3 regions of the Cytobacillus sp. FSL W7-1323 genome follow, and region 1 is predicted to be linked to each of the others. Evidence: a T-box and tRNA genes for the amino acid it is inferred to sense, from the RefSeq annotation. Region 1 holds a T-box; the other regions hold tRNA genes.
What was found. The T-box of region 1 lies ahead of metG (methionine--tRNA ligase). A T-box ahead of a tRNA ligase gene usually reads a tRNA of that ligase, here a tRNA-Met.
Positions count from the first base shown of each region.

Region 1 (10,965 bases):
TGGGGATATTTTTAATGGGTCTTTTTCAGCCGAAACTTCTTATGAAGGAGATACGCCTCTTTAAATATAAACAAGCAGGAACTTTTTTGAGTTCATACTTAGTAGGCGTCATTTTTGCTGCCGCTTGGACCCCATGTATTGGCCCCATCTTAGGTGCTATTATTTACGCTAGTTTGGCTCAACCACCAGAACAAACTTTTATCCATATTACAGCTTATTCGTTAGGATTTTCTATACCGTTTATTTTACTAGGTTTTGCTATTGAGAAGGTGCGATTCTTTCATAAATATTCGAGTCATTTGATGAAAATGGGTGGTTTCATTTTGATTATTATTGGGGTAATGGTCTATTTTGATCAAGTGTATGTCATCAACATTTGGGGAGCGAAGGCGGAATTCTTTTTGAAAGGGTTGTGGGGGATGATTACTAGTTAGCACAAAGGGGGAAAATTAGTTGAATCAGTTTAATATAAAGTGGCAAAACCCAATCATCCGTCTGTATATTTTAGGCATGCTACCTTTGATCGTGCTGTCTATCATATTTTTTAGTACTTTACCGAGTGAATTGTATTGGATCCCAAACAGTTTATTAATGATTGGTACAGTCGTTATGATTCTTACTAGTGCTATACTTTACAGAAAAAGTAAGTAAGAAGAGTTGAGTACAACTCCATAAAAAAGACATGAACAAATGTTTCTGGGAATTTGCTCATGTCATTTAAATTGGGTTTTCTCCTTTTATTTACCAATTAAAGACGGTTTTAAGAGTAAAGAGAATCAATGAGTACAAAAGGGAAGCCAATAAGAAAGTGGGCAGGTGGGCATAGTCTTCCTCCGGTAACTCTTTACTAATGACATTAAAGATCATTGCGCCTGAACTGAAAGCGATGATGGAGTGGACGAATAACCCTGTAGTAGGGCCCATTGATCCGGCAATTGCCCCTATAAGCGTAGCTATCGCAAATAGAAAGCGTCCGTATTGGTGGTGAATATCCTCGTTTTCTTTTCCAATATGATAGGATATGCCGATAAAGTGAAGACCGATGGCTAATCCATAAAATAAAGCTTCACCAGAGTGAACGTCAGATGAGAATACAATATAAGAAACCATAAATGTATAGATAGCGAAAAAAGTTGCTTGCACAAAATAGGCGGCGTTTTGGTTCATTTTTTGCGCTTTTGTAGATTTTGCGAATTTATACACACTATAGTAAACAATTAATCCGATTAACCCCAAGAAGTATAGTTCGGAATCGATCGCTAGTGTGCCACCTAACTTGTCTTGTTCTTCATGCATGGAAGGGAGAATATATACAAATACATAAGCGATCGCCACACCGCCGGAAAGTGAAAGTATTTTCTGCTCTTTCATTGGTAGCCATTTAATAATCCTTAGTGCAAAAAGTTGAATGAATATAAGAATAACGCCAATGATGATGGATTCAATGGTCATGGTGATTCCCCTCCTATTTCTCTACCCTTCTATATACCCAAAAATCATAAATGAGTCATCCTCCGCCAATTTTTATTTGTCTGGTTATTTAACCTGACGAGACGAGATAAAAGGCCAATAGTAGTAATAAGTAAGCTATGAGAGGGAAAAGAATAATCCATGGTCAGTGGTAGATGACGCCGCGTGCCTGCCCGATGAGCCCAGGCCTTTTATTGGTAATCGAAAGATAAATCGTCGGCAAATATTGTTTTCCCGTGCCGCCGAGAAATAGATAAAGACCCGTGATTTGGCCGAAATACACAACCAACAATGGTGAAAAAAGTAAAAAAGGAAGCGTTAGCGAGTCATTCAGCACGAAAATCCGCCACGAAAGCCGAGCAAATAGCATTAGCAAGTCATTCAGCCAGAAAATCCGTCACGAAAGCCGAGCAAATAGCATTAGCGAGCCATTCAACTAGAAAACCCGCCACGAAAGCCGAGCAAATAGCATTAGCAAGTCATTCAGCCAGAAAATCCGTCACGAAAGCCGAGCAAATAGCATTAGCAAGTCATTCAGCCAGAAAATCCGTCACGAAAGCCGAGCAAATAGCATTAGCGAGTCACTCAGTCAGAAAATCCGCCACGAAAGCCGAGCAAATAGCATTAGCGAGTCACTCAGTCAGAAAATCTGCCACGAAAGCCGAGCAAATAGCATTAGCAAGTCATACAGCCAGAAAATCCGTCACGAAAGCCGAGCAAATAGTATTAGCGATTCACTCAGTCAGAAAATCCGCCACGAAAGCCGAGCAAATAGCATTAGCGAGTCATTCAGCCAGAAAATCCGTCACGAAAGCCGAGCAAATAGCATAGGCGAGTCATTCAGTTAGAAAATCCGCCACGAAAGCCGAGCAAATAGCATTAGCGAGTCATTCAGTTAGAAAATCCGCCACGAAAGCCGAGCAAATAGCATTAGCAAGTCATTCAGTTAGAAAATCCGCCACGAAAGCCGAGCAAATAGCATTAGCGAGTCATTCAGCCAGAAAATCCGTCACGAAAGCCGAGCAAATAGCATTAGCGAGTCACTCAGCCAGAAAATCCGTCACGAAAGCCGAGTAAATAGTATTAGCGAGTCACTCAGTCAGAAAATCTGCCACGAAAGCCGAGCAAATAGCATTAGCAAGTCATTCAACTAGAAAATCCGTCACGAAAGCCGAGCAAAACACATTTGCCTTTCACTTCTCCCATTGACTTTCAAAACCCAGTTGATTACAATTACATTTAAATATTTTCACTCCAAAAGCAATGAAGAGAAAAAGTAGAATGTGTCGTTTTTTAAGCAGAGAGCTTCGGTAGCTGAGAAGAAGCAAAAAGCAATCATTCGAAAATGGTCTCTGAGCTGTGTACTGAACATACTTGTTTATAAGTATAAGTAGGCTACACCGAGTTTTGGCACTCGTTATCAATGTCACAGTATAAAGGCCGATTGGGACTGGCGTACTTGATGAGGCAAGTAGGGCAACCTATTTGTAAAATAAGGTGGTAACGCGTGGTGTAAACCTCGCCCTTAGCTAGAAATAGCTATGGGGCGAGGTTTTTTGTTTGCAGTCACGTCTCAATCAAACAGGCTAACAATTTAGGGGGAATAGAAGATGAGTATTTTTATTGGTGGGGCGTGGGCTTATGCAAATGGATCTTTACATCTCGGTCATGTTTCAAGTTTGCTACCTGGAGACATTTTGGCAAGATATTATCGTTTAAAAGGAGAAAAAGTGCTATATGTTTCAGGCAGTGATTGTAATGGTACACCGATTACTGTGAAGGCAAGACAGGCGGGGGTAGAGCCGCAGGCGATAGCGGATCACTATCACCAAGAGTTTGTTGATTGCTTTACGCAATTAGGTTTTTCTTATGATATTTATACAAGAACAGATACAGCTCATCATCATCATGTAGTACAAGAAATATTTTTAGCGCTTTTAGAAAAAGGCTTGATCTACAAGCGAAAGGTAGAGCAAACCTATTGTGACCATTGTCAGCAGTTCTTGCCAGACCGCTATGTGGAAGGATTATGTCCAGTTTGCAATGAACCTGCCAGAGGCGATCAATGTGATCATTGTGCAACCATCTTAGAGCCCCTTGAACTTCATGAACGCAGCTGTAAAATTTGTGGTCACACACCGACGACAAGGGAGACAGAACATTTTTATTTTGCACTAAGGGACTTACAAGCTGATTTGGAGAAATATACACAACGGGCTGAGGTGCAACATTTATGGAGAGAGAATGCACTGCATTTAACGAAAAGGTATTTAGGTGAAGGCTTGCACGACAGAGCCATTTCTCGAGATCTACCAATCGGTGTCAGTGTCCCTGTTTCTGGTTATGAAGATAAAAAGGTGTATGTATGGATTGAGGCGGTTTCAGGCTATTATTCAGCAAGTAAAAAGTGGGCCGAAGAAAACAATCAGGATGATCATCATTTTTGGTCAAATGAAACAACCTCGTATTATGTGCACGGAAAAGATAATATCCCGTTCCACACGGTCATTTGGCCCGCCATTTTACAAGGAATAGGAATTGCGGCATTGCCGACAAGGGTGATTTCCAACGAATATGTTACTTTAGAAAAAAAGAAGTTATCGACGAGTAAAAATTGGGCTGTTTGGGTGCCTGATTTCTTAGAAAGATATGAACCAGATTCGATTCGCTACTTTCTTACGATTAATGCACCGGAGAATCGCGATGCCGATTTTTCTTGGAAAGAGTTTATCTATAGCCATAATAGCGAATTGCTCGGTGCATATGGGAATTTTGTGAATCGTACGTTGAAATTTATTGAAAAATCATTTGCCGGTGTCATTACAACGTCGGATATTGATGAAAAGATAAAAGGAGAAATAAACTGCTTATATCAAGAAGTTGGAAACCTCATCGAACAAGGAAGCATGAAGCAAGCACTAGAGAATATATTCGCCTATGTACGAAAATTTAATAAATATTTTGATGAGCAAAAGCCATGGCAACAATGGCATGAGGATCAAGGGACTTGTGAAAAAACGTTAGCTAATTGTGTTTATCTTCTTGCCAACCTCGCGCAATTACTTTCTCCTTTTTTACCGTTTTCAAGTGAAAAGGTATTTGAATTACTCAATGTCCAAGAGCGGAGATGGCAAGAGGTTGTTTTGAATGGTGTGACACTCACTGCACCAGTTGAACCATTGTTTGCGCGCATTGATGTAGAGAACATTGAAAAAGAATTAACGAGATTACAAGCACAATCACTTATCTAATAATCGCCGGAAGCAGGACTTTACTTAGCAAACAAAGAACCAATACTTGGGTGGTGAAGTGATGAGGTCAGAAACAGAAATGATGGCTACGATTATAGACTTTGCAAAAAACGAAGAGAGGATTTTTGCTGTCTATATGAACGGTTCCAGAACAAATATAAATGTCCCAAGAGACCAGTTTCAAGATTATGATATTGTTTATGTCGTTGAAGATACCGAGCCTTTTATTAAAAATCAAAATTGGATCGCATCATTCGGCGAGTTGATTATGAAGCAAGAACCAGATAAAAATGATTTTGGTAAAGAAATAGTGCAAGACTTCAAGAGTTATGGTTTTCTGATGCTATTTACAGACGGCAATCGCATCGATCTTCGCTTTCAAACGAAGGAAGTGATGCGAAAAGAATATGGGGAAGATAAACTGACTGTTCCTTTATTAGATAAAGGTGAGTACTTGCCCATTATTCCTCCTCCGACAGATGTCGATTACCACGTGCAAACACCGAGTGAAGGTGAATATGATGCTTATACAAATAACTTCTGGTGGTGTCTACAAAATGTGGCGAAAGGCATTTGGCGAGATGAATGGCCATATGCTCAAGCAATGTTTAACTCTGACATAAGAGACGCATTAAACAAAATGGTCGATTGGTGGATCGGTATTCAATATGATTTTCGTATTTCTACTGGTAAGTTAGAAAAATATTATAAGTGTTATCTCCCTCCTTCCTATTGGGAGATGTACAGAAAAACTTATAGTGATGGAGATGAGGAAAATATGTGGGAAGCAGTTATGACCACATGCGAATTGTTTCGTGCGTTAGCTCAAGAAGTGGCTAATCACCTTCGATTCTCTTATCCTATCAATGATGATCGCCGCATGTTGGCGTATTTGGAGGGGGTTAGGCAATTACCGAAAGCGTGAAGGAGATAGGCTACTTAAAGAATGAGAGGAAAAAGCGGAAAAAGGGATTGAAGACCTTTCGTATAAGGGTAAAGAATTGTACGACTTAAAAGCAAAGGGATGGATTCACACAATGAATATTCTTTCCTATTCTTATAAAAAACGGGGAGCGATTGAATTTACTTTCGATGCTTTTCCCCATTCAAAAGTAGTCTTTCACCCAATTAAAACGTATTATTTCATTCGCACTGTGCGCTGGAATGCGGCGGATCCTGTTGTGACAAGAAGAGATTTAGAGAGAATGGAAATGGTAGCTAACTTAGAGATGGGTACACTTGAACATTATAAAAAAAGAAAAGGTTATAAACCACTAACACTATAAATGTAAGCCAGTAAGGAGGAAGCCGATGCCATCTTATCAACCTAAATTACCTTTAACAGCGGATGAAAGGTCTAGACTACGAGAGGCAAGATTGAAGATCAGCCAAATACATATACTTGGGATAAAAGAAATTAGTCAGCATTTAAATATATCAGATGAAAGGGCACGGAAGATTAAGGGATGGGCAGACTTCCAATTGGTGCCCTCAATTGGTTTTGAATTAGCGGATAAACTTGTTCGATATCTGCAAATCTATCGTTTAGAAGATATAAAGAATGAAAACCCTGGACAACTATTTGATCTGCTGGAAAAGGAAATGGGTGTGAGAACGGATGGCTGTGTGGAAGATCAAATTCGCTGTGTCATTCATTTTGCTAACAATAAGCAAATGTCTAAAAAATGGTTTGACTTCACGGAGGAGAGGAAGGCGTATCGCATAACACATGGCTTTCCATCAGATCGACCAGAGAAATCGTGGAGGGACTAGGAGAAGTTGGCTATTGTGATTCAAGAGAGTAGCTTATTGCAAAGTCCGCTCTCCATCAAAAGTCGTAAGTAAGATACAGCTTTTATCGGTCGTGATGAGTTCTCTTTTGTATAAAAATATAATTAGATAAAGGAGGACTGATGATGCAATGATAGAAGGCTTATATGAAGCTCATTTACCAGTCAAAAATTTAGATGACGCGATTGAATTTTATACGAATCTAGGGTTACAGGTGGCATTAAGGGATGAAGATACAGTATTTCTCTGGATTGAAAAGGATAAAAGTTGGTTAGGTCTATGGCAAGGTGAAGAGTACAAGTTGCCTTATCATCCTTCTGTTAGACATGTTGCCTTTCGCGTTTCCTATGAAAATTTAAAGCGGTCATTAAATTGGTTAGAAACAAAGGGAATTGAAGCAGTGCCATTTGGTAACAGAAAGTCGGTGGCTCCATTTATTCGATCACATCAAAGTAATGCGTCAGTTTATTTTAAAGACCCGGACGGCAATAGTTTAGAGTTGATGTGTACGGTGGATACACCAGAGGAGTTGCAGAAAGTTTGCAAAAAGTGGTCTATCACTGAATGGGAAGAATCTTTGAAGGGACTTAAGCTACAAGATATATATAAATAGAGTAATTTTACGAAAAAATGTTGCTTCATATATCATTTTTTCGTTTTTTTTTTGCCTTGTAAGAGTTGAGCGGTAATATGGTTACATTTAGAAAATGCCAAAGAGATAAAGTGATAAAAATAGGTTACTTGTCCACACGAAAATGATCTCTTCTTAATAAACTATCAGGATAAAGATTAAATTCTTGTGGAAAGGAGTGTTACATTTGGCTGATTGTAATAGAAATGCTTTAGGGACATGTTCCGATGCAGGTGGCTATAATACTACTGCAAGTGGTGTGGCTTCGCATGCGGAAGGTAGTACAACAGAAGCTGTTGGCACAGCGTCTCATGCGGAGGGCTATAATAGTATAGCAACTGGTGAGACATCACATGCCGAGGGTTATGCATCAACAGCAACAGGTGCAGCTTCTCACGTGGAAGGATCAAGTACTAATGCGACGGAGGTCGCCGCACATAGTGAAGGGTTTAATACACTAGCGAGTGGGCAAGCCTCCCATGCGGAGGGGAATTCGACGGAAGCTTTAGGCACAGCATCCCATGTGGAAGGCTTTGGGAATACAGCGATTGCTGATAGCTCACATGCAGAAGGTTATGGAACAACAACAGAAGGAATTGGTTCACATGCAGAAGGGGCTCAATCGAATGCAGGTGGAGTCGCTGCACATGCAGAAGGCTTTAGTACAACTGCAAACGGTGATGGGTCTCATTCTGAGGGGAATTCTACGAATGCATTAGGGACAGCCTCCCATGCGGAGGGTTTTGAAAGTTTGGCCATCGGTGGAGTATCACACGCTGAGGGACATGGGACTGAAGCAAGTGGATATGCCTCTCATGCCGAGGGGATTAATACTTCGGCAATTGGAAATGAGGCACATGCTGAAGGAACAAATACGTCGGCGGTTGGAGATAATAGTCATGCCGAGGGTTATGCAACAACAGCTAGTGGAGAAACCTCTCATGCCGAAGGTTCTGAAACAAGTGCAAGTGGAGATGTTTCGCATGCAGAAGGTTCAGAATCAACAGCAAGTGGGGGTGCTTCGCATGCAGAAGGGTTAGGTACAACCGCGAGTGGAGATGCCTCTCATGCGGAAGGAGATGGTACGTTAGCTTCTGGTAGTGCTGCACATGCCGAGGGTTTATCTACTTCTGCTACCGCTATCGCTTCGCATGCAGAAGGTGGTTCAACAAATGCAACAGCTTATGGTGCTCATGCGGAGGGCATTCAAACAACTGCCTCCAATTCTGGCGCACATGCCGAGGGTTTTCTAAGTGTAGCAAGTAACTTTGGTACTCATGCCGAAGGGTACAATACTCAAGCGATAGGATCTTACTCTCATGCCGAAGGGGGGAGTACACAGGCACAAGGTGTGTATACTCATGCGGAAGGATATTTAACCGTTGCAAGTGGAGATGCGGCTCATGCGGAAGGTACTTCAACAGTTGCTTCTGGTACTTGGTCTCATGCGGAGGGTGATGGATCAGAGGCATCTGGCTACGCATCGCATGCAGAAGGAAATTCCACAATTGCTTCAGGCACTTTTGCACATGCCCAAGGTCAGAGTACTGTGGCAGCGGGCACTGCTTCCCATGCTGAGGGCTACTTATCTAGTACAACACTTGATGCCCCTTATGCACATGCAGAAGGATTAGGTACAATTGCCAGCGGAAATGCTTCTCATGCGGAAGGAACAGAAAATACCGCAAGTGGTTTTTCAGCACACGCAGAAGGGGGTTCAGATGGTGCAAACTTACCTGCACCTAACACTGCAAGCGGCAATAGTTCCCATGTTGAAGGATTTAACAATGTGGCGAGTGGATTAGCAAGTCATGCAGAAGGCACAGATACGATCGCTTCAGGTGATTACTCTCATGCGGAGGGACTTGGAACAAGTACAAATGATCAAGCCGGCGCACATATTATAGGTAGATACGGTGATGCCGAAGAACCTTTTTCATGGTTTATTGGTAACGGTACAGCTGCAGACACAAGAAGCCTCGGTGCTAAATGGTTAGCTAGTAATGGCGAAATGTATATTGATGGAGCCACATACAATACTGGTGGGGCAGATATAGCAGAGATGTTTGAAAGTATAGATGGCTTGGCAATTGATCCAGGATACTTTGTTACATTAGAAGGAGATAAGATGCGAAAGGCAACTGCATCTGATAGCTATATTCTTGGTGTAACAAGTGCTACTCCAAGTTTATTAGGTAATAGTGCAAGCTTGAATTGGCAGGGGAAATATGAATTAGATGAATGGGGACGTAGAATATACACCCATATTGAAGTACCTTTGCCAGCTACAAAAAATGGAGAAACTCGCTCATCGGTTACAGAAACCAAACCGATCATTAGTACGAAATGGGATCCATCGCAATCTTATGTTTCAAGACAAGATAGACAAGAGTGGTCTGCAGTAGGGTTATTGGGACAATTAAGAGTAAGAGATGATGGTAGTTGTCAAGTGAATGGCTATTGTTTACCAAATAATGAAGGAATAGCAACTACTTCACAGCAAGGGTATCGCGTGATCAAAAGAACGGCCGCTAATCAAGTCATTATTATGATAAAAGGCAATGAAAGTGAAATAATCGAGCTTTCTAACCGATATCAACAAGAGCAACAAGAAATGAAACAAATGCTTTCCCAGTTGGCTAATACAATTAATAATAAAAATAATTAAACCGTAAGAATGTAGGGTTTCTATAAAGAGGAACCCTATGTTTACATAATAAACTAAAAATCTGGGGGGGAAAACGATTGGAATCTAGAATTACATTTGATACAGAGGCGAAGGCTGGCTATATTTATTTACTGGCTGATTCAGAAACGTATACTATTCAAGCAACAGAAGATGTGGGTGATTCTCCATTACTAGTCGATATTGATGAGCATGATCGAATCGTTGGTATAGAATGTTTTGGAGAGATTGCGCAAAGATTATCCCCGATAGCAGGGGAAGAAAAAATATATCACGAAAATGGAGAAACCCTATCCTTCCGGCTATCTGGACAAGCTGTTAAGAAACATTATCTGCTAAAAGGCATCCAATTTTATTTTGCTGATGAGCAGTCTAAATACTTTATCGGCTTCGACATTATTGATTTTCACAAATATAAGAAACAGATTTTAAAAAGCATGGTAAAATAATTTTTAGTTTTTTTTCGCTTTCAAGAAATAAATCTTTTTAATTCAGCCATTACTGTTTTTAAAGTTTGAAGGGATTGTTCCGTATGATAGTTGATGTCGAGTGAGTGATTTGCGCCATCGATTATTTTTATTTGAATAGAACGTTCCTTCATTTCTTCGATTGTTTCATGATGGAAATATGGATCTTGATTACCGATGACGAGTAACACCTCTTGCGTTATAAGTACTGTTGCCTTAGCGATTGATGGGAGTTTTAATAACGGTGTTAAAAGAATAATCTGTGCCTCACGGAAAATTTCTTCTTTCGCAAGGTGTAAAGTGATCGGTATCGTACCAAGAGATTTGCCCAACAGGATGGTTTTTTGATAGATATGTTTTTGAGATAGATCCGTAATAACTAGGTGAATATCTGCCATCATTAAGGATGAAATGTCTTCTACTCTATGTGTTTTTAATAAATTTGCTTCATATTGATAATGGATATGAACAACATCAATGCCCTGTTCAATCATCATCATCGTAGCGTAGTAAAACAATGGATGATTATAGTTGTATCCCGCTCCTGAAAACATAATACATACGGACGGAGCACCTGAATTTATATGAGTATATCTAACTACTTTTTCCTCTTTTTGTAAGTTTCTTTCGTGAATTTCCATCGATTTCCCCTTGTTATTTTTTATAAGT
Region 1 is NZ_CP151998.1:285,977-296,941, forward strand. Features, by position in the region: gene MKX67_RS01550 (cytochrome c biogenesis CcdA family protein) at 1-434, shown strand, start outside; gene MKX67_RS01555 (hypothetical protein) at 454-651, shown strand; gene MKX67_RS01560 (hypothetical protein) at 742-1,452, opposite strand; gene MKX67_RS01565 (hypothetical protein) at 1,762-2,301, shown strand; T-box leader at 2,725-3,000, shown strand; gene metG (methionine--tRNA ligase) at 3,081-4,721, shown strand; gene MKX67_RS01575 (aminoglycoside 6-adenylyltransferase) at 4,783-5,646, shown strand; gene MKX67_RS01580 (hypothetical protein) at 5,759-6,007, shown strand; gene MKX67_RS01585 (helix-hairpin-helix domain-containing protein) at 6,033-6,494, shown strand; gene MKX67_RS01590 (VOC family protein) at 6,643-7,125, shown strand; gene MKX67_RS01595 (peptidase G2 autoproteolytic cleavage domain-containing protein) at 7,331-9,811, shown strand; gene MKX67_RS01600 (DUF2283 domain-containing protein) at 9,889-10,278, shown strand; gene MKX67_RS01605 (alpha/beta family hydrolase) at 10,299-10,937, opposite strand.

Region 2 (10,965 bases), 220 kb from region 1:
AAGCAATCAAAAGATGAAGTGCTTATCCTATTATCTGAGCAAGGTAGTGTGGAAGCTGATGGGCAAAAAGTATTCAAGCTTAGCAATCAATTTGGTCGCATGATTGGGCTTGGTATGGATGGGAAAAAACTGAAAGCGGTTCTCCATATAAAAGGAATTGCCACGAAAGAATGGTTAGAAAATGCATTCACTTTTATGAAGGGATTACAGGATACAAAGAAGGTTCCTGAAAAAACAGCCAAGTAAATGTTGAAAAATATTGGTAATTTTATTGTAAGAATTGCAATGTTTGATTGAGAAAGGACAAGGGTATTTCAAGGATAGAGCACATAAATGGAATGTTTATCCCTTTCTGGAATGAATCACACCTAAAAGAAAAAATAGTTGGACGTGTATATAACTTTCCTTATGAAAGATACTAAGTTCAAACATGGCGATGCATTCATGATATCTTCCTTATGAATCATAGCTATTTTGAAAAGCAAAAGCTGTAGTTTGAGTTAGATTTAACCGAAAATCATCTGTAAAGGGAAATATGTATCATTAGTGAAGGAATAAATGGGAAGAATTCTCGTTGTATCGTCCTAATGGCCATGGATCGGTTAGAGTTAAGCGGCTTTTTCTTTTCAGTAATTTAATCATCAGATGAAAGTGAGGCAACGTTGAATGAAAGCAACAGGTATTGTTCGTCGTATTGATGATTTGGGTCGTGTCGTCATTCCTAAAGAAATCCGGAGAACTTTAAGAATCCGTGAAGGAGATCCACTTGAGATTTTTGTAGACCGCGATGGAGAGGTAATTTTAAAGAAATACTCACCTATCTCTGAGCTTAGTGACTTCGCAAAAGAATATGCAGAAGCATTATATGATAGCTTAGGAAATCCGGTCTTAATTTGCGATAGAGATACATATATCGCTGTTGCAGGAGGCTCTAAGAAGGATTACTTAAATAAGAGTATTAGTGATCTAGTAGAGAAGACAATGGAGGATCGTAGCTCTGTTCTTGTGACCCAATCAAGCGAAATTTCAATTGTAGATAATCATACAGAATCCGTCGCATCTTACACAATAGGACCCATAGTAGCCAATGGCGATCCAATTGGTGCAGTCGTAATCATTGCGAAAGATGACACCATTGGTGCAGTTGAACAAAAATCCGTCGAAACCGCAGCTGGATTTTTAGCGAGACAAATGGAATCATAGTATATAGGTAATATGAGCTGGAGCTTTTCTAGCGTCATCTAGTGCGAACAATCATATTTTTAATGATGATTGTTCGCTTTATTTTTGTGTAGACATTGACTTTCGGGAGCTGAATGCTGCTAATGTTAGAGGAAAATGATCTGCCGTAAGATGCCGTTGGAAACGAATCAGCCCCTTAACTGAAGTCGACTGGAAATTCTTAATCGGGTAAAAAAGAGCCGCGTTCTGAAAAGACCGATTAAGATGGTAACGAAGTCAAAAAACCAAAGAGATTTTTGGTAAGAAGCACTAGGGGGAATACGTCTGGAGAAACCCAAGCGTGAAGAAATCATAATTAAGCCAGAAAATATCAAATAAATGCTTCAAAAATTGATAAATTCAAGTAGGATTTGATTAATCATAAGGAGAAATCATAGCTAAGCATCTTTTTACCGCAAAACTACACCTCAATATTTAAAATGCCTCCCTCAGGCAAGGAGCGAGAGACAAATATCAATAAATGAATATGCTATAATACATTTCGAAGTTCATAGTTAAGCGGTATCGTCGTGCTTATAGGGGGAGATATCTTCTGGATACCAATCAAACTTCTACGAGTATAATGAAAGGTGCGGTTATTTTGACTGCGGCAGGAATAATTGTCAAATTGTTGAGCGCGGTTTATCGCATTCCTTTCCAAAACATAGTAGGAGATATCGGGTTTTATATTTATCAACAAGTGTACCCTTTTTATGGGATCTTTCTTGTTTTAGCCACAACAGGTTTTCCAGTTGTGATTTCAAAACTATATATTGAGCAAAGAACGAGGAATGGTGAGGAAGGTGGACGGCGGTTATTAAAAGTTGCCGGATTATTGTTATCAATGATTGCTATTATATGTTGCTTAACGATGTATTTTAGTGCGGATGCCTTAGCTTACTATATGAACGATCCTCAATTGGCTGATTCCTTGCGCATTGTTGCTATTAGTTTTTTAATATTACCACTTGTATCAGTGCTAAGAGGTTTTTTTCAAGGAAAAGGAAATATGATGCCAACAGCTGTTTCTCAAGTGAGTGAACAACTTTTACGAGTGCTGTTTATCTTACTTTATGCTTATATACTAACTAAAATGGGTGCTTCCATTTATTCTGTTAGCGGTGGAGTTTACTATGGTGTCATTTTAGCCTCTTTGGCAGCTTTTGCAATCTTGCTATTTTATTTTATAAAAGAAATGAAAAGTGCACCAAGAATAAGGCAGAAGCACATGGGTGTTAGCTCGTATTTTCAACTGTCTAAAGAGATTATTGTCCAAAGCTTTGCTATTTGTGTGAGTAGTTTATTACTCATTTTTATCCAGTTAGCAGATGCCCTCAATCTTTATGCCTTATTGACGACATCGGGTTTTTCTGAGATTGAAGCAAAGACATTAAAGGGTGTATATGACAGAGGTCAGCCACTTATTCAATTAGGTTCTATTGTTGCCACTTCGATGAGTTTATCGCTCGTACCAATTCTTACATACGTAAAAATACAGCAACCTCAACTACTCAATGAAAAAATCCAATTGGTCATTAGAGTGAGCCTTCTATTTGGCGTTGGCGCTTCAGTTGGGCTTTGGGCGATTGTGAGTCAAACAAATGTCATGCTATTCGAAAATGATAAAGGGTCAGCCGTTCTAGGTTTAATGTCTATTGTTATTTTACTAAGCTCTCTTGTGATTACTTTGGCAGCCGTACACCAAGGTTTAGGAAATAGCTTTTTCCCAGCGTGGACGATTTTAATCGGAGTGGGAATTAAGTACTTTCTGAATACCTCATTTGTACCGCATTATGGAATATATGGGGCTGTATACGCCACATATATCGCGTTAGCGTTGATGGTAATTGCTTTGCTGTTTCGGTTAAAATGGAACCAAAGTGTCAAACTTGTTTCAGTACGTGAGTTATTGACAATCCTTAGTTCTGCTATTCTGATGACGATTTTTTTAAATTTGTATCTCTCTGTTACTGCACTCTCATTCATGAGTGGAAGAGTACTTGCTACCTTTCAATCGTTAACCGGCGCTGCTCTCGGTGCGATTCTTTATTTATTTCTTACGATTCGCAGCAACATATTTACAGAAGCAGAGCTACGTCAGTTACCTTTTGGAGAAAAGCTTCTCCATTTTATGAAAAGAAGATAAAAACAACCGACACAAAAAGTAAAATAAAGGAGAATTATTTATAATGAAGGTAACAGTTATTGGCCTTGGAGCAGGAGATCTTAATCAACTGCCACTAGGAGTATATAAGCTATTAACCAGTGTTAATAAAGTTTATTTAAGAACAAAAGAACATCCTGTGGTATCAGCATTAACAGCAGAAGGAGTGCTATTTGAATCCTTCGACAAGATCTATGAATCACATGATCAATTTGCAGAGGTATACGAAGAAATAAGCACCCTTTTGTTAGAAAAAGGAAAAGTAGAAAACATTGTTTATGCTGTGCCAGGTCACCCGCTTGTAGCAGAAAAAACGGTACAATTACTCATTGAACGGGCTGATGAGTATGAAGTTAATTTAGAATTTAAGGGTGGCCAAAGTTTTCTAGATAGCATGTTCCAAGCGTTAAGGGTTGATCCAGTTGAAGGTTTTACACTATTAGATGGTACGGACTTAAAGGGAAGTGAACTTGTTCTTACACAACATATGATTATCGGACAAGTATATGATGCATTCATTGCATCTGAAGTAAAATTGACGTTAATGGACTATTTACCGGATGATTATTTAGTAAAGATTGTAACAGCGGCCGGAAGTAGTGAAGAAGTGATTAAAGAAGTTCCACTTTATGAACTAGATCATGATTTAGCTTTAACTAATTTAACATCTGTATATGTCCCTCCCGTTACGAATGAAGCGATTCTTTACCCAACGTTTCCTAAACTGAAAGAAATCATTGCTACCTTAAGAGGTCCAAATGGATGTCCGTGGGATAAGAAACAAACACATCAATCTTTGAAGAAGTATTTAATCGAGGAAGCGTATGAATTAATCGAAGCGATTGAAGAGGATGATATTGATCATATCATTGAAGAGCTAGGGGATGTGTTGTTACAAGTTATGCTTCATGCCCAGATAGGAGACGATGAAGGGTACTTCTCTATTCATGATGTAATAGCAGGTCTTTCTAAAAAAATGGTTTTTAGACATCCGCATGTGTTTGGGGAGAGAGCAGCAGAAGACGTAGATGAAGCGTTACGTAACTGGAATGAAATGAAAAAACAAGAAAAAGGCGAAAAAACATCGTCAATATTGGATGGTGTTCCAAAATCATATCCAGCCATGTTGCGTGCAGAAGAGTTACAAAAACGTGCTGCAAAGGTCGGTTTCGATTGGGAAAACATCCAACCAATGTGGGATAAGGTGTTTGAAGAAATTAAAGAATTTCAATTGGAAGCCGAGAATAATAATGACAATCGCATAATTGAATTTGGTGATATATTATTTGCATTTATCAATATTGCTCGGTATTATCAAATCAATCCAGAAGAAGCATTACATCGAACCAATACGAAATTTACCAATCGTTTTTCATATATAGAGAAAAAACTAGATAAGAATCTAAAAGAGGCGAGCCTGGAGGAAATGGATCGTTTTTGGGAAGAAGCGAAGAAAAAAGGTTACTAAATGAACTTTTTAGGGTAAAGGAGAGTGAAAGTATGCGCTTAGATAAATTTCTAAAAGTATCTCGATTAATAAAAAGACGTACATTGGCAAAGGAAGTCTCTGACCAAGGGCGTATTGCTATTAATGGAGTAGAAGCCAAGGCAAGTACCAATGTAAAAGTTGGTGATGAATTATCGATTCGATTTGGGCAGAAAGTGACAAAGGTGCGAATAGATAAAATACAGGAAACAACAAGAAAAGATGATGCAGCAGAAATGTACACAATAGTAAGTGAAGAAAGAATGAATCAAGAATAAATAAATAGCGCTTGTTCTAATCCCTGAGCAATCTTCATACATATGTATTAAAGGATTGTACTATGGATTGTGAGGGATAGAGATGAGCCAATACCATGAGAACTCGAGTAAACAAACTGCTCCTGATCATGATGTGATCATGCGTGGCAGAAGACTGCTAGATATTACGGGAGTGAAGCAGGTAGAAAGCTTTGATAATGAAGAGTTTTTATTAGAAACTGTCATGGGTTTTTTAGCTATCAAAGGGCAAAATCTACAAATGAAGAATTTAGATGTGGACAAAGGAATTGTCTCCATAAAAGGGAAAATTTTCGACCTTGTTTATTTAGATGATCAACATGGAGAAAAAGCTAAAGGGCTCTTTAGCAAGTTATTCCGATGACGTTATCGGTCCAATTTTTGACGATGCTCTCCATGATAGGGATGGGTTCCCTTTTTGGAGCAAGCTTAGATACGTATCAGCGCTTTCTCAAACGGCCAGTAAGAAAGAGTTGGGTTGTCTTTATAAATGACATCCTTTTTTGGCTATTACAAGGACTAGCTATATTTTATATTTTGTTCCTTGTCAATGAAGGAGAGTTAAGATTCTACATCTTTTTAGCTTTACTTTGCGGTTTTGCAGCCTATCAAGCGTTAATGAAAAATATTTACCTAAAGTTATTAGAGATAGTTATTTCTACGATTATTTCTATTTATTATTTTATTGTGAAGGTCATTCGCCTATTAATTATTCGACCCGTTCAATTTTTTTTCACTACGTTAATAGGGCTATTGGTATTAGTGGGCAAACTTCTTCTACTACTGATAAAATGGACAAGTAATGTGCTAATGTTCATCTTAAAAGTACTATTATCACCAGTAAGATGGATATTTCGACTTCTTATTCGTATATTACCAGCCCCTTTTAAAAAATCAGTCGATAAGTTCTATGATAAATTAAAAGGATATTTCCAAAAAGGGAAAGAATATGTTAAAAAACTGGCGGAAAAGTGGAAGAAGAAAGAATAACTTAGAAGGGAGAGATAGTTGTATGAGTACCAACAAGAATAAAAATGTAGCCAAGATCCATTCAAGCTATATCGAACAACAGGAAGCCAATAAAATCAGTTCTCAACGGAGAAAGAAGCTTCTCTATCGTAGACTGACTGTCTTTTTTGTATTTGTTGCTGTGGTTTCAGTATTTATGATTACGACTATCGTATCCCAATCTGCTGCCCTAGGTGAAAAGAAAGAAGAAAAGGTAAAACTTGCTCATCAATTGAAAGAACTAGAACAGTCGGAAAAGGCCTTGAATGAAGAGATAGTTAGGTTACATGATGAAGAGTATTTAGAAAAACTTGCTAGAAGGGATTATTATCTTTCTGAACAAGGAGAAATCATCTTCAAAATGCCGGATGAAACCGATGAAAAGGAAAAAAAAGAAAATGAGTCAGCTCAATGAGAAGTTGACACCTATTTTTATCTTTCGGTATAATATAGTATAAGTATGAATACATTTGGGTTTACTTTATATCTTTAAGGAGGAAATATCTTTTTATGTCAATCGAAGTAGGCAGCAAGTTACAAGGAAAGGTTACAGGCATCACTAATTTCGGAGCGTTTGTAGAGCTGCCGGAAGGATCAACAGGCCTTGTGCATATTAGTGAAGTTGCAGACAATTATGTGAAGGACATTAATGATCACCTCAAAGTAGGCGATACTGTTGAAGTGAAAGTTATTAATGTGGAGAAAGACGGTAAAATTGGTTTATCAATTAAGAAAGCTGTTGATCGTCCTGAGAGAACGGAAAGGCCTGAAAGAAGAGAGTCTAGAGGCTATTCTGGGCGCCCACGTCAAGGTAGAACAAACGATAATCACCGTCCTTCAAAGGAGACATTCGAATCTAAAATGGCTCGCTTTTTGAAAGACAGTGAAGACCGTTTATCTTCTCTTAAGAGAAATACAGAATCAAAACGTGGTGGCAGAGGAGCTAAACGAGGTTAACTTGCTGCTGAATTAATATATACGAGCAAGGGAATCACGACGATTCCTGCAAAAGCAATCCTTATTGGGATTGCTTTTTTATTATTCTTCCGCATCTTTTGTGATGAATGGCGATGATTGTAACTTATAACGGTTAGGTGTGGTTTTAGGTAGGTATAAGAGACTTTGGGTATAAGCTTGGAAAAGAATTGTGCATATGTGCGGATAGGGTGCGGAAGATTGATTGAAGGATTAGGCGAGAAACGGGTCAGAAATTAGGCTAGAGAGAAGAGTTTGATTGGATTAGGCGAGAAACAGGTCAGAAATCAGTCCAGAGAGAAAAGTTTGATAGGATTAGGCGAGAAACGGGTCAGAAATTAGGTCAGAGAGAAGAGTTTGATAGGATTAGGCGAGAAACGGGTCAAAAATAAGGCCAGAGAGAAAAATTTGATTGGATTAGGCAAGAAGCGAATCAGAAATTAGCAGAGAGAAAAATTTGATAGGATTAGGCGAGAAAAAGATCAGAAATCAGGCCAGAGGGAAAAATTTGATAGGATTAGACGAGAAGCGAATCAGAAATTAGGCCAGAGAGAAAAGTTTGATAGGATTAGACGAGAAACGGGTCAAAAATCAGGCCAGAGAGGAAAGTTTGATAGGATTAGACGAGAAACGAATCAGAAATCAGGTCAGAGTGAAAATCTTGGTTAAATTAGGCAAAAACAAACCAGAAATCAAACAAAAAGGAAATACATGCTAGGTCTGCTGTTATTATAATTAAAAATGAGTAAAAAACAAACCTGAACAGTTGAAGCTGCCCAGGTTTGTTTTATAGCTAATATAAGTGATGACCCGTACGGGATTCGAACCCGTGTTACCGCCGTGAAAGGGCGGTGTCTTAACCGCTTGACCAACGGGCCACTATAAAAAATGGTAGCGGCGGAGGGGATCGAACCCCCGACCTCACGGGTATGAACCGTACGCTCTAGCCAGCTGAGCTACACCGCCATTTGAAGTGGCTTTCTTTTAAAAGCACAAGATATATAATACAAAGATTCTACAAGTCTGTCAATATTATTTCCCCCGGAAAATTTTTGTCGGAATAGTTGATGAGGTTTCGTCATTTTTTGGAAGCATGTGATGTCTAGTTTTTTAGACAACAGGAGAACGTATGGTCCAATTCCAATCCTTTAATTGTTGCTGCTTTTGTACTCTTTTTGCACTTTATAAAGAAATCAGTCGAACGAAAAAGAGGTATTTGTCCATTATTTTGACAAACTTTTAAGACATAGCCCTTTATAATAGCGAAAAAGAAACAAATAGGGAGTGGGAATGATGGAAAAACTCGAACGAACAATTGCAGAACCGATAGGGGAAGTGGATCTTCGTCGTCCCAAGATGGAGCTCTCAAAAATAGGTGGGAAAATACAGACGGGCTTAGAAACTTTCTTTATTAAGAAGGGGTACTTGTTTTTAATTATTGGTTTTTTACTTGGACGAGCCCTTATATTGTCCCAGTTAACACCATTCACTCTGCCCTTTTTTGCTGCGATGTATTTAGTAAGAAAGGATAAAGCACCGCTTGCTTTAATTGGATTGATTGGAGGAGCTTCGACTTTATCATTTACTCATGGTGTGACCACGTTTTTAACATCTTTCTTTTTTCTGTTTGTTTTTCGGATAAGTAAAAAGTGGGTTACCAATGAATTAAAAGTAATGCCTATATATGTGGCTGTGACATTATTAATCAGTTCGATTATCCAATCTTATATCATAACGGGACATGTGGCGATGTACGATTTCATGATGGCTGGTGTAGAGGCTAGTTTAGGATTTATCCTATGTTTAATATTCCTACAGAGCCTGCCGTTACTATTTTTTAATCGGAGGAGGCAATCATTAAAAACAGAGGAAATCGTCTGCCTCATTATTATGCTAGCCTCAGTAATGACAGGAACAATCGGATGGACCGTATATGACCTATCAGTCGAACATGTGATGTCTCGTTATTTGGTGCTTGTGTTTTCATTTGTCGCAGGTGCCACGGTAGGCTCAACGGTTGGTGTCGTGACAGGGCTAATATTTAGTTTGGCTAATATTTCAAGCTTTTTCCATATGAGTTTATTAGCATTCTCTGGTTTGTTAGGTGGGTTATTAAAAGAAGGGAAGAAAATAGGTGTGGCATTTGGTTTGCTTATTGCTACCCTACTCATGGGAATGTATGGTGACAATCAGTCAAACTTATTAATTGGTTTATACGAAACTGGAGTAGCAATATTTCTATTTCTATTAACGCCTCAAAGTTTTACGTCAAAGCTAGCGAAACATATCCCTGGGACTGCAGAATATGCGGCAGAGCAACAGCAGTATATGAGAAAAATGCGGGATGTAACTGCGCACAGAGTTTCTCAGTTTTCTAATGTTTTTCAAGCGTTATCGCAAAGCTTTGCCATGCAACATCAAGCTCCTGTGGTGGAAAATGATGAGACAGATCGAGAATTGGATTATTTCCTAAGTAATGTCACAGAGAAGACATGCCAAACTTGCTTTAAAAAGGATCACTGCTGGGCTAGGAACTTTGATACAACATATGATTATATGAAAAATATTATGCATGATTTAGATGAAAAAGATGGACAAATTTCTTCACGACTAGAAAGGGAGTGGGAAAAACACTGTACAAGATCGAAGAAAACAACAGAAGTGATTCAACAGGAGCTTACTTTTTATAAAGCAAATCAACGGTTGAAAAAACAAGTGCAAGAAAGTAGGAAACTTGTGGCAGATCAATTATTAGGTGTGTCTGCAGTGATGGGGGATTTTGCTAAAGAAATTCAAAGAGAGCGAGAGAATCATCATAAACAGGAAGAACTGATATTAGAGGCCATCCAAGAATTTGGGGTAGAGGTAGAACAGGTAGAAATTTATAGCTTGGAGCAAGGCGATGTTGATATAGAGATGACGATCCCATACTGTAATGGGCACGGGGAATGTGAGAAATTAATTGCGCCAATGCTTTCAGATATATTAGGAGAAACAATCTTAGTTAAATCTGAGGAATGTGCGAGTTATGCCAACGATTATTGCCATGTTACTTTTCGCTCAGCAAAGGCATATGTCATTGATACGGCAGTGGCACATGCGGCTAAGGACGGTGGCTTAATATCAGGAGATAGTTATTCAACAATTGAATTAGGTAGCGGTAAGTATGCAATTGCCATTAGTGATGGGATGGGAAATGGAGAACGAGCACATATAGAAAGCAAAGAAACGTTAGAATTACTACAGAAAATATTGCAATCAGGTATAGAAGAGCAAGTGGCCATAAAATCGGTCAATTCTGTTCTGTCATTAAGGACAACAGATGAAATTTTCTCCACATTAGATTTGGCGATGATTGATTTACAAAATGCTGATGCTAAATTTTTGAAAATAGGCTCTACACCGAGTTTTATTAAAAGAGGGAGCCAAGTGATGAAAGTGCAGGCAAGTAATTTACCCATAGGCATGATTGAAGAATTTGATGTCGATGTTGTCAGTAAGCAATTAAAAGCAGAGGATTTACTCATTATGATGAGCGATGGTGTATTTGAAGGGCCGAAACATGTGGAGAACTTTGATCTTTGGATGAAGAGGAAAATAACCGAGTTAAAAACGAACGACCCACAAGAAGTGGCAGATTTAATTATGGAAGAGGTGATTCGATCAAGAGCTGGACGTATTGATGATGATATGACGGTGATGGTGGCAAAAGTAAAGCACAATATCCCGAAATGGTCGAGTATACCGTTCCATAAACAAGCGAATTAATGTTAAATAGAATAGAATCTCCAATAGATGTCATTTTTATGTATATT
Region 2 is NZ_CP151998.1:62,186-73,150, forward strand. Features, by position in the region: gene mfd (transcription-repair coupling factor) at 1-246, shown strand, start outside; gene spoVT (stage V sporulation protein T) at 667-1,203, shown strand; gene MKX67_RS00315 (polysaccharide biosynthesis protein) at 1,823-3,367, shown strand; gene mazG (nucleoside triphosphate pyrophosphohydrolase) at 3,411-4,853, shown strand; gene MKX67_RS00325 (RNA-binding S4 domain-containing protein) at 4,886-5,149, shown strand; gene yabP (sporulation protein YabP) at 5,232-5,531, shown strand; gene yabQ (spore cortex biosynthesis protein YabQ) at 5,528-6,157, shown strand; gene MKX67_RS00340 (septum formation initiator family protein) at 6,180-6,590, shown strand; gene MKX67_RS00345 (S1 domain-containing RNA-binding protein) at 6,686-7,132, shown strand; tRNA gene MKX67_RS00350 (tRNA-Glu) at 7,957-8,028, opposite strand; tRNA gene MKX67_RS00355 (tRNA-Met) at 8,040-8,116, opposite strand; gene spoIIE (stage II sporulation protein E) at 8,444-10,918, shown strand.
Region 2: it has a tRNA-Met gene. The T-box ahead of metG (methionine--tRNA ligase) is inferred to sense a tRNA for this amino acid. The anticodon was not compared.

Region 3 (10,965 bases), 170 kb from region 1:
ATCGGTTTGTGAAACATCCGTTAGATGTCGTATCTGTTGGTGATGTTGTGACTGTATGGGTCGATTCGGTTGATCAACAAAAAGGCAGAGTGGCGTTAACCATGCTCCAACAAGGTCAATAAATAAGCATAAAAAGCCGTGGGATTTTTCCAACGGCTTTTTATGTAAATCATTGTGGGTTTGAGAAGGAGTTTCCTACGTACCAGAACAATGCTTCTTTCTATAAAAGTACCAGCATTGATTCAATAATTTGATTTGATAACGGTCCTTCTCTAAGAAAGCACGTTTCATTTGGTTCTGTAACCAAACAGGCATGGAATAGCCTCCTTTCTCTCACTTTCCACGGTCCTTTATGCTATGCTAATGTATATCAATTGTATGCGCTTATAGGTTGTCACGTGCTAATTTTATCCTTGAAAGGAGTGAAGAAATGAGTGATAAGGAATTACAAAGGTTAGTTGAAGAAGTATCTTTGAGGTGGTTCGATCTTCCTTTTCGTCATACAGCGAAATTCAATAGTAGATTAAGAACAACCGGAGGACGATATATGCTGTCTGATCACCGCATTGAAATTAATCCGACATATTATCAGCATCTAGGAATGGAAGAATTAGTTGGTATTATTAAACATGAACTATGTCATTACCATCTGCATTTGGCTGGGGCAGGCTATCAACATCGAGATAGTGATTTTCGGAGGCTAATGGCTAAAGTAGGTGCACCAAGGCATTGTTCGTCTTTACCTCAGAAAGTTTCTTACATTATGTATAAATGCAACCAGTGCAATCAACTCTATAGAAGGAAACGTCGAATAAACACAAACAAGTATAGATGTGGCCAATGTATGGGCAAATTAGTGTTAATATCTACTGATAAAAATAATTGAAATTCATGCTTGACTTTTTACATGGTGGTAATTATAATTTAAAGAGTCGATAAGGCAGTGCTTGTTGACTACATATTCTCTTTTAACATATTCCGCAGTAGCTCAGTGGTAGAGCATTCGGCTGTTAACCGAACGGTCGTAGGTTCGAATCCTACCTGCGGAGCCATTTTGGAGAAGTACTCAAGTGGCTGAAGAGGCGCCCCTGCTAAGGGTGTAGGTCGGGCAACTGGCGCGAGGGTTCAAATCCCTCCTTCTCCGCCATTCTTATATACATATTTGTTTTTCTTTTTTTATGTTATGGCCCCTTGGTCAAGCGGTTAAGACACCGCCCTTTCACGGCGGTAACACGGGTTCGAATCCCGTAGGGGTCATCTTTTTAAAGGTTAGGTCCGGTAGTTCAGTTGGTTAGAATGCCTGCCTGTCACGCAGGAGGTCGCGGGTTCGAGTCCCGTCCGGACCGCCATATCTTAATAATGGGCTATAGCCAAGCGGTAAGGCAACGGATTTTGATTCCGTCATTCGCAGGTTCGATCCCTGCTAGCCCAGCCATTTTTATGAGCCATTAGCTCAGTTGGTAGAGCATCTGACTTTTAATCAGAGGGTCGAAGGTTCGAGTCCTTCATGGCTCATCTTAAACAATTTATGCGGTCGTGGCGGAATGGCAGACGCGCTAGGTTGAGGGCCTAGTGGGTGAATAACCCGTGGAGGTTCAAGTCCTCTCGGCCGCACCAAAAAGATTTAAAAAAATACTTGACTCATTAAAATTAGTATGATATTATAATAGAGTTGCTTCAAGGCGCCCGTAGCTCAATTGGATAGAGCGTTTGACTACGGATCAAAAGGTTAGGGGTTCGACTCCTCTCGGGCGCGCCATATACTTACGGGAAGTAGCTCAGCTTGGTAGAGCACTTGGTTTGGGACCAAGGGGTCGCAGGTTCGAATCCTGTCTTCCCGACCATGCAAAACCAACAAATTAATTAAATGCGGGTGTAGTTTAGTGGTAAAACCTCAGCCTTCCAAGCTGATGATGAGGGTTCGATTCCCTTCACCCGCTCCATTACCAAAAAGATTGTTCTTTGAAAACTGAACGAACGTAAAACGTCAAGCGTAATTCTAAAAAAAGCTGATTTATCAGCAACAAAGCACCATAGGTGCAAATGAGCTAATCAAACACTTTATTGGAGAGTTTGATCCTGGCTCAGGACGAACGCTGGCGGCGTGCCTAATACATGCAAGTCGAGCGAATCTGAGGGAGCTTGCTCCCAAAGATTAGCGGCGGACGGGTGAGTAACACGTGGGCAACCTGCCTGTAAGACTGGGATAACTCCGGGAAACCGGGGCTAATACCGGATAATATCTATTTATACATATAATTAGATTGAAAGATGGTTCTGCTATCACTTACAGATGGGCCCGCGGCGCATTAGCTAGTTGGTGAGGTAACGGCTCACCAAGGCGACGATGCGTAGCCGACCTGAGAGGGTGATCGGCCACACTGGGACTGAGACACGGCCCAGACTCCTACGGGAGGCAGCAGTAGGGAATCTTCCGCAATGGACGAAAGTCTGACGGAGCAACGCCGCGTGAGTGATGAAGGTTTTCGGATCGTAAAACTCTGTTGTTAGGGAAGAACAAGTATCGGAGTAACTGCCGGTACCTTGACGGTACCTAACCAGAAAGCCACGGCTAACTACGTGCCAGCAGCCGCGGTAATACGTAGGTGGCAAGCGTTGTCCGGAATTATTGGGCGTAAAGCGCGCGCAGGCGGTTCCTTAAGTCTGATGTGAAAGCCCACGGCTCAACCGTGGAGGGTCATTGGAAACTGGGGAACTTGAGTGCAGAAGAGGAAAGTGGAATTCCAAGTGTAGCGGTGAAATGCGTAGAGATTTGGAGGAACACCAGTGGCGAAGGCGACTTTCTGGTCTGTAACTGACGCTGAGGCGCGAAAGCGTGGGGAGCAAACAGGATTAGATACCCTGGTAGTCCACGCCGTAAACGATGAGTGCTAAGTGTTAGAGGGTTTCCGCCCTTTAGTGCTGCAGCAAACGCATTAAGCACTCCGCCTGGGGAGTACGACCGCAAGGTTGAAACTCAAAGGAATTGACGGGGGCCCGCACAAGCGGTGGAGCATGTGGTTTAATTCGAAGCAACGCGAAGAACCTTACCAGGTCTTGACATCCTCTGACAATCCTAGAGATAGGACTTTCCCCTTCGGGGGACAGAGTGACAGGTGGTGCATGGTTGTCGTCAGCTCGTGTCGTGAGATGTTGGGTTAAGTCCCGCAACGAGCGCAACCCTTGATCTTAGTTGCCAGCATTTAGTTGGGCACTCTAAGGTGACTGCCGGTGACAAACCGGAGGAAGGTGGGGATGACGTCAAATCATCATGCCCCTTATGACCTGGGCTACACACGTGCTACAATGGATGGTACAAAGGGCTGCAAGACCGCGAGGTTTAGCCAATCCCATAAAACCATTCTCAGTTCGGATTGTAGGCTGCAACTCGCCTACATGAAGCCGGAATCGCTAGTAATCGCGGATCAGCATGCCGCGGTGAATACGTTCCCGGGCCTTGTACACACCGCCCGTCACACCACGAGAGTTTGTAACACCCGAAGTCGGTGGGGTAACCTTTTGGAGCCAGCCGCCTAAGGTGGGACAGATGATTGGGGTGAAGTCGTAACAAGGTAGCCGTATCGGAAGGTGCGGCTGGATCACCTCCTTTCTAAGGAATATACGGAATTAACTTGATGTTAGACTGTTCGTTCAGTTTTGAGAGTATAATCTCTCAATTCAATCGTTCTTTGAAAACTAGATAATGTAATGAAGAAGATTACCGAGTAATCGCCACCTTAGTTATTTTCTCTCTATATAATAGAGTAGAGATACTAAACTTTTTTAAAACACACAACCGTGAGGGAAGCGAAAGCAACCCAAACATATGGTTAAGTTAATAAGGGCGCACGGTGAATGCCTTGGCACTAGGAGCCGATGAAGGACGGGACTAACACCGATATGCTTCGGGGAGCTGTAAGTAAGCTTTGATCCGGAGATTTCCGAATGGGGAAACCCCCTATCCGTTATGGGATAGGATCCATACCTGAATACATAGGGTATGGAAGGCAGACCCGGGGAACTGAAACATCTAAGTACCCGGAGGAAGAGAAAGCAAACGCGATTCCCTGAGTAGCGGCGAGCGAAACGGGATTAGCCCAAACCAAGAGGCTTGCCTCTTGGGGTTGTAGGACATTCTATACGGAGTTACAAAGGAACGAGATAGACGAAGAGGTCTGGAAAGGCCCGCCATAGGAGGTAAAAGCCCTGTAGTTGAAACTTCGTTCCCTCCAGAGTGGATCCTGAGTACGGCGGGACACGAGAAATCCCGTCGGAAGCAGGGAGGACCATCTCCCAAGGCTAAATACTCCCTAGTGACCGATAGTGAACCAGTACCGTGAGGGAAAGGTGAAAAGCACCCCGGAAGGGGAGTGAAAGAGATCCTGAAACCGTGTGCCTACAAGTAGTTAGAGCCCGTTAATGGGTGATAGCGTGCCTTTTGTAGAATGAACCGGCGAGTTACGATTACATGCGAGGTTAAGTTGGACAGACGGAGCCGTAGCGAAAGCGAGTCTGAATAGGGCGAATGAGTATGTGGTCGTAGACCCGAAACCAGGTGATCTACCCATGTCCAGGGTGAAGTCCAGGTAACACTGGATGGAGGCCCGAACCCACGTACGTTGAAAAGTGCGGGGATGAGGTGTGGGTAGCGGAGAAATTCCAATCGAACTTGGAGATAGCTGGTTCTCTCCGAAATAGCTTTAGGGCTAGCCTCATGCGTAAGAATCTTGGAGGTAGAGCACTGTTTGGACTAGGGGCCCTCATCGGGTTACCGAATTCAGACAAACTCCGAATGCCAAAGATTTATCCATGGGAGTCAGACTGCGAGTGATAAGATCCGTAGTCAAGAGGGAAACAGCCCAGACCACCAGCTAAGGTCCCAAAGTATACGTTAAGTGGAAAAGGATGTGGAGTTGCTTAGACAACCAGGATGTTGGCTTAGAAGCAGCCACCATTTAAAGAGTGCGTAATAGCTCACTGGTCGAGTGACTCCGCGCCGAAAATGTACCGGGGCTAAACGTATCACCGAAGCTGTGGATTGAACATCGTTGATGTTCAGTGGTAGGAGAGCGTTCTAAGGGCGTTGAAGCTAGACCGTAAGGACTGGTGGAGCGCTTAGAAGTGAGAATGCCGGTATGAGTAGCGAAAGATGGGTGAGAATCCCATCCACCGAATGCCTAAGGTTTCCTGAGGAAGGCTCGTCCGCTCAGGGTTAGTCGGGACCTAAGCCGAGGCTGAAAAGCGTAGGCGATGGACAACAGGTTGATATTCCTGTACCACCGTATTCTGTTTGAGTGATGGGGGGACGCAGGAGGATAGGGTAAGCGCACTATTGGATGTGCGTCTAAGCAGTTAGAGGGACCATGAGGCAAATCCCATGGTCACATACCTTGAGCTGTGATAGCGAGGGAAATTTAGTACCGAAGTTCTTGATTCCACACTGCCAAGAAAAGCCTCTAGCGAGGAATAAGGTGCCCGTACCGCAAACCGACACAGGTAGGCGAGGAGAGAATCCTAAGGTGAGCGAGAGAACTCTCGTTAAGGAACTCGGCAAAATGACCCCGTAACTTCGGGAGAAGGGGTGCTCATTAGGGTGTTAAAGCCTTGATGAGCCGCAGTGAATAGGCCCAGGCGACTGTTTAGCAAAAACACAGGTCTCTGCGAAGCCGCAAGGCGAAGTATAGGGGCTGACGCCTGCCCGGTGCTGGAAGGTTAAGAGGAGAGGTTAGCTCACGCGAAGCTTTGAATCGAAGCCCCAGTAAACGGCGGCCGTAACTATAACGGTCCTAAGGTAGCGAAATTCCTTGTCGGGTAAGTTCCGACCCGCACGAAAGGCGTAACGATCTGGGCACTGTCTCAACGAGAGACTCGGTGAAATTATAGTACCTGTGAAGATGCAGGTTACCCGCGACAGGACGGAAAGACCCCGTGGAGCTTTACTGTAGCCTGATATTGAATTTTGGTACAGCTTGTACAGGATAGGTAGGAGCCTTAGAAGCCGGAGCGCTAGCTTCGGTGGAGGCGTCGGTGGGATACTACCCTGGCTGTATTGAAATTCTAACCCACATCCCTTATCGGGATGGGAGACAGTGTCAGGTGGGCAGTTTGACTGGGGCGGTCGCCTCCTAAAGAGTAACGGAGGCGCCCAAAGGTTCCCTCAGAATGGTTGGAAATCATTCGTAGAGTGTAAAGGCACAAGGGAGCTTGACTGCGAGACCTACAAGTCGAGCAGGGACGAAAGTCGGGCTTAGTGATCCGGTGGTTCCGCATGGAAGGGCCATCGCTCAACGGATAAAAGCTACCCCGGGGATAACAGGCTTATCTCCCCCAAGAGTCCACATCGACGGGGAGGTTTGGCACCTCGATGTCGGCTCATCGCATCCTGGGGCTGTAGTCGGTCCCAAGGGTTGGGCTGTTCGCCCATTAAAGCGGTACGCGAGCTGGGTTCAGAACGTCGTGAGACAGTTCGGTCCCTATCCGTCGTGGGCGCAGGAAATTTGAGAGGAGCTGTCCTTAGTACGAGAGGACCGGGATGGACGCACCGCTGGTGTACCAGTTGTCTTGCCAAAGGCATCGCTGGGTAGCTATGTGCGGAAGGGATAAGTGCTGAAAGCATCTAAGCATGAAGCCCCCCTCGAGATGAGATTTCCCATAGCGCAAGCTAGTAAGATCCCTGAAAGATGATCAGGTTGATAGGTTAGAGGTGGAAGTGTGGCGACACATGCAGCTGACTAATACTAATCGATCGAGGACTTAACCAATTCGAAATGCGGAGGCGCCTTGCCCAGGTGCGACAAGCATAAGGCGAATTTGACAGGAGGTTGTTCTTTAACCTCATGACAAATTTGACTTATGACCTCGAGCAACTAGGCGCCGCAGCTGGACAGAACTACGTAAGTAGTATCCTACAGCACGCATTCAGGCGATTACTCAATAAATATCTTCTTCAACATTACCTAGTTTTGAGGGAACGATTCCCTTACAATTTCATAGTCCGGTGGCGATAGCGAGAAGGTCACACCCGTTCCCATACCGAACACGGAAGTTAAGCTTCTCAGCGCCGATGGTAGTTAGGGGCTGTCCCCTTGTGAGAGTAGGACGTTGCCGGGCATATGATTTTTATAAAATAATATTATCGCGGGGTGGAGCAGTTCGGTAGCTCGTCGGGCTCATAACCCGAAGGTCGCAGGTTCAAATCCTGCCCCCGCAATCTGGTCCGGTAGTTCAGTTGGTTAGAATGCCTGCCTGTCACGCAGGAGGTCGCGGGTTCGAGTCCCGTCCGGACCGCCAGTTTAATTTTATATGTGAAACGTATCGAAACAGGGAACTTGTTTCGTTTTTTTTGTGTAGAAAACTTAGGTTCTATAGGTTCAAGTAGAATTGATTTGTGCCTCGTAAAAAAGTACATCATGACTAATTTGTAAGTCCTTGATAGAGATATAACGCATTATTATTTACAAAAATCCTTACGTTTAATCTATCCCAATAGCTGTAATGATCAGTTTATCCATCATATTGTATATTACTAGAGAAACTATCACTTTAGCTCGCCATTAGGCGGGTTTTCTTTTTGTCAAAAAACAAATGCAAATTAGGATGCGTAAACCAAAAATATGTTAAGTAATTTCTAAAAACAACTATTTTTAGTTGCCTCTACGGAAATAACCGTTAAATAGTAGATACAGGCAAAAGATAGTGTTGAAAAGTTTTAGGCGGGAACGGAAGAAACGCGCAAAAGAAAAAGAAAGAGAGCAAGGAATTGCGCGCAAAAGGAAGAAACGCGCAAAAGAAAAAGAAAGAGAGCAAGGAATTGCGCGCAAAAGGAAGAAACGCGAAAGAGAAAGAGAAAGAGAGCCGGGAATTGCGCGCAAAAGGAAGATACGCGCAAAAGAAAAAGAAAAAGAGCAAGGAATTGCGCGTAAAAGGAAGATACGCGCAAAAGAAAAAGAAAGAGAGCCGGGAATTGCGCGTAAAAGGAAGATACGCGCAAAAGAAAGAGAAAAAGAGCCGGGAATTGCGTGCAAAAGGAAGATACGCGCAAGACAAAGAGAAAAAGAGCAAGGAATTGCGCGCAAAAGGTTACTGTCCCGACAAAACAAAGTGTTCTTTGATGTCTATGAAAAAATCATGTAAACTACATGTATATGTGTCATTATTATTGTAAATAAATGAAAGACCAAATGTAGGTGATAAAATGGATCAATTCCAGTGGAATACAAAAAATACGGAAGAAACAATGGCATTTGCAAAGAGGCTAGGAGAAAAAGCAGCTGCAGGTGATGTCATTTTATTAGAAGGTGATTTAGGGGCAGGTAAAACAACATTTACGAAAGGGCTTGCGTTAGGCCTTGGTATTGAACGAAATGTGAATAGCCCTACATTCACTATTATAAAGGAATATAATGGTCGTCTACCTTTGTACCATATGGATGTTTACCGGGTGGAGGATGGCGATGAAGATCTTGGGTTTGATGAGTATTTTCATGGGCAAGGTGTGACCGTCGTGGAATGGGCTCATCTAATAGAAGATCAACTGCCAGAAGAAAGGTTAAAAATTGTAATCCATTATACCGGAAATGAAGAACGAAGAATAGCGCTACATCCAAAAGGAAAACGCTATGTGAAGCTGTGTGAGGAGTTAGTAAAATGAAAATATTAGCTATAGACACGTCAAATTATACACTAGGGATCGCTCTAGTAGATGACGACAAAATTATAGGGGAATATATCACGAATATCAAAAAGAATCACTCAGTTCGTGTAATGCCCGCGATAGAAATGCTTTTAAAGGATTGCGATACGTTGCCACAAGATATAGAAAAGATTGTTGTCGCAGAAGGACCCGGTTCATATACGGGGGTAAGAATTGGTGTAACCATAGCTAAAACATTAGCTTGGACGTTGAATATACCTCTTTCAGGCGTATCGAGTCTAGCTGTTTTGGCAGCAAGTGCAGGTAGTTATTTTAACGGTGTCATTTCACCGTTATTTGATGCGAGAAGAGGTCAGATTTATACTGGTTTATATCAATTTCAAGAGAGTCGGTTATTAGATCTAGCATCGGATCATCTAACGTTGACCGTTAATTGGACGCAACGTTTATTAAATAGAGAAGAACCGGTTTTATTTGTCGGTAATGATTTATCCATACACAAGGAACAAATTAAAGCAGACTTAGGGGATCGGGCATATTTTGCACGTTTAACTGAACAAAATCCTCGTCCTTCTGAATTGGCCATTTTAGGTAGAGATAAGGAAGCTGTTGATATCCACAATTTTGTCCCTAATTATATCCGTCTTGCTGAGGCAGAGGCAAAATGGATTGAAGCTTCGAAAGGGAGCAAGCTCCAATGACCAGTAAATTAACGTTTCGGTTAATGAACGAAGATGATATTGATGAAGTATTAAAAGTAGAACAGGCATCTTTTTCTTCACCTTGGAGTAGAGAGGCCTTTTATAATGAAATGACATTGAACCAATTCTCGGTCTACGTTGTATTAGAAGACGGAGAAGAATTGATAGGATACGGTGGGGCATGGGTGGTTACAGACGAGGCCCATGTAACAAATGTAGCGATACTACCCAGATATAGAGGGAAGAAACTTGGCGAGGCGTTAATGGTCCAGCTGATGGATGTTGTAAAAGAAATGGGTGCCCTTAAAATGACCCTAGAAGTAAGGGTGAGTAACATGATAGCAAGACGGTTGTATAGCAAGCTAGGTTTTCAAGAAGGCGGAATTAGAAAAAATTATTATTCGGATAATCATGAAGATGCTTTAGTAATGTGGGTGAATATAAAATGAAAAAAGATCAATATATATTAGGGATAGAAACAAGCTGTGATGAAACAGCAGTAGCCATCATTAAAAATGGTAGAGAGATCATCGCTAATGTTGTCGCTTCTCAAATTGAAAGTCATAAAAGGTTTGGCGGGGTTGTACCAGAAATCGCTTCAAGGCATCATGTAGAACAAATGACCATTGTGTTAGAAGAAGCGTTAAATAAAGCGAGTATGACGATGAACGATATCGATGCAATTGCTGTGACAGAAGGTCCAGGGTTAGTGGGTGCCTTACTTGTCGGTGTAAATGCAGCGAAGGCGATTGCCTTTGCTCATCAAAAGCCACTTATTGGGGTGCACCATATAGCAGGGCATATTTATGCCAATCGCTTAATTAAAGAAATGACTTTCCCGGCGCTTGCATTAGTCGTTTCCGGGGGCCATACAGAGCTCGTTTATATGAAAGCACATGGTGATTTTGAAGTTATTGGCGAAACACGTGATGATGCTGCTGGAGAAGCATATGATAAAGTAGCGCGAGTTCTAAATATGCCATATCCAGGTGGGCCACATATTGATCGCCTTGCCCATGAAGGAGAAGCGACAATTAAGCTTCCTCGTGCGTGGCTAGAAGAAGGCTCCTTTGATTTTAGTTTCAGTGGATTGAAGTCTGCCGTTATCAACACAGTGCATAATGCTGAACAACGTGGAGAGACCATCTTACCAGAGGATTTAGCAGCGAGCTTTCAAGAAAGCGTCATTGAGGTATTAGTGACCAAGACCTTAAAAGCAGTAGAGGCATATGATGTGAAACAACTACTATTAGCAGGTGGCGTTGCAGCAAATAAAGGACTTCGTGAAGCATTAACAGAGACCTTTAAGAATAAGGAAGAGATAGACTTAGTCATTCCGCCATTACATTTATGCACAGATAATGCAGCGATGATTGCTGCAGTAGGGGCAATTATGTTCGAAAAAGGGATGTTCTCAGATATGAGTATGAATGCAAACCCAGGGTTAGATATACAGTTTCAACAATAATAATGAAGACTAGTGAATCATGATCATCTATTCACTAGTCTTTTTATTTTTAGTGATGACACAAAGTTATTCACAATATCAAGTATAGTATGGGTGGCATATCATATTGTGGATAATATTAAAATTTTCAGAGTTTTTGTTGA
Region 3 is NZ_CP151998.1:458,906-469,870, forward strand. Features, by position in the region: gene MKX67_RS02430 (Tex family protein) at 1-122, shown strand, start outside; gene cmpA (cortex morphogenetic protein CmpA) at 196-315, opposite strand; gene MKX67_RS02440 (SprT family protein) at 431-886, shown strand; tRNA gene MKX67_RS02445 (tRNA-Asn) at 978-1,052, shown strand; tRNA gene MKX67_RS02450 (tRNA-Ser) at 1,057-1,147, shown strand; tRNA gene MKX67_RS02455 (tRNA-Glu) at 1,186-1,257, shown strand; tRNA gene MKX67_RS02460 (tRNA-Asp) at 1,273-1,349, shown strand; tRNA gene MKX67_RS02465 (tRNA-Gln) at 1,361-1,435, shown strand; tRNA gene MKX67_RS02470 (tRNA-Lys) at 1,443-1,515, shown strand; tRNA gene MKX67_RS02475 (tRNA-Leu) at 1,531-1,617, shown strand; tRNA gene MKX67_RS02480 (tRNA-Arg) at 1,683-1,759, shown strand; tRNA gene MKX67_RS02485 (tRNA-Pro) at 1,768-1,844, shown strand; tRNA gene MKX67_RS02490 (tRNA-Gly) at 1,870-1,943, shown strand; rRNA gene MKX67_RS02495 (16S ribosomal RNA) at 2,062-3,610, shown strand; rRNA gene MKX67_RS02500 (23S ribosomal RNA) at 3,829-6,761, shown strand; rRNA gene rrf (5S ribosomal RNA) at 6,994-7,110, shown strand; tRNA gene MKX67_RS02510 (tRNA-Met) at 7,137-7,210, shown strand; tRNA gene MKX67_RS02515 (tRNA-Asp) at 7,214-7,290, shown strand; gene MKX67_RS02520 (hypothetical protein) at 7,696-8,133, shown strand; gene tsaE (tRNA (adenosine(37)-N6)-threonylcarbamoyltransferase complex ATPase subunit type 1 TsaE) at 8,195-8,650, shown strand; gene tsaB (tRNA (adenosine(37)-N6)-threonylcarbamoyltransferase complex dimerization subunit type 1 TsaB) at 8,647-9,354, shown strand; gene rimI (ribosomal protein S18-alanine N-acetyltransferase) at 9,351-9,803, shown strand; gene tsaD (tRNA (adenosine(37)-N6)-threonylcarbamoyltransferase complex transferase subunit TsaD) at 9,800-10,822, shown strand.
Region 3: it has a tRNA-Met gene. The T-box ahead of metG (methionine--tRNA ligase) is inferred to sense a tRNA for this amino acid. The anticodon was not compared.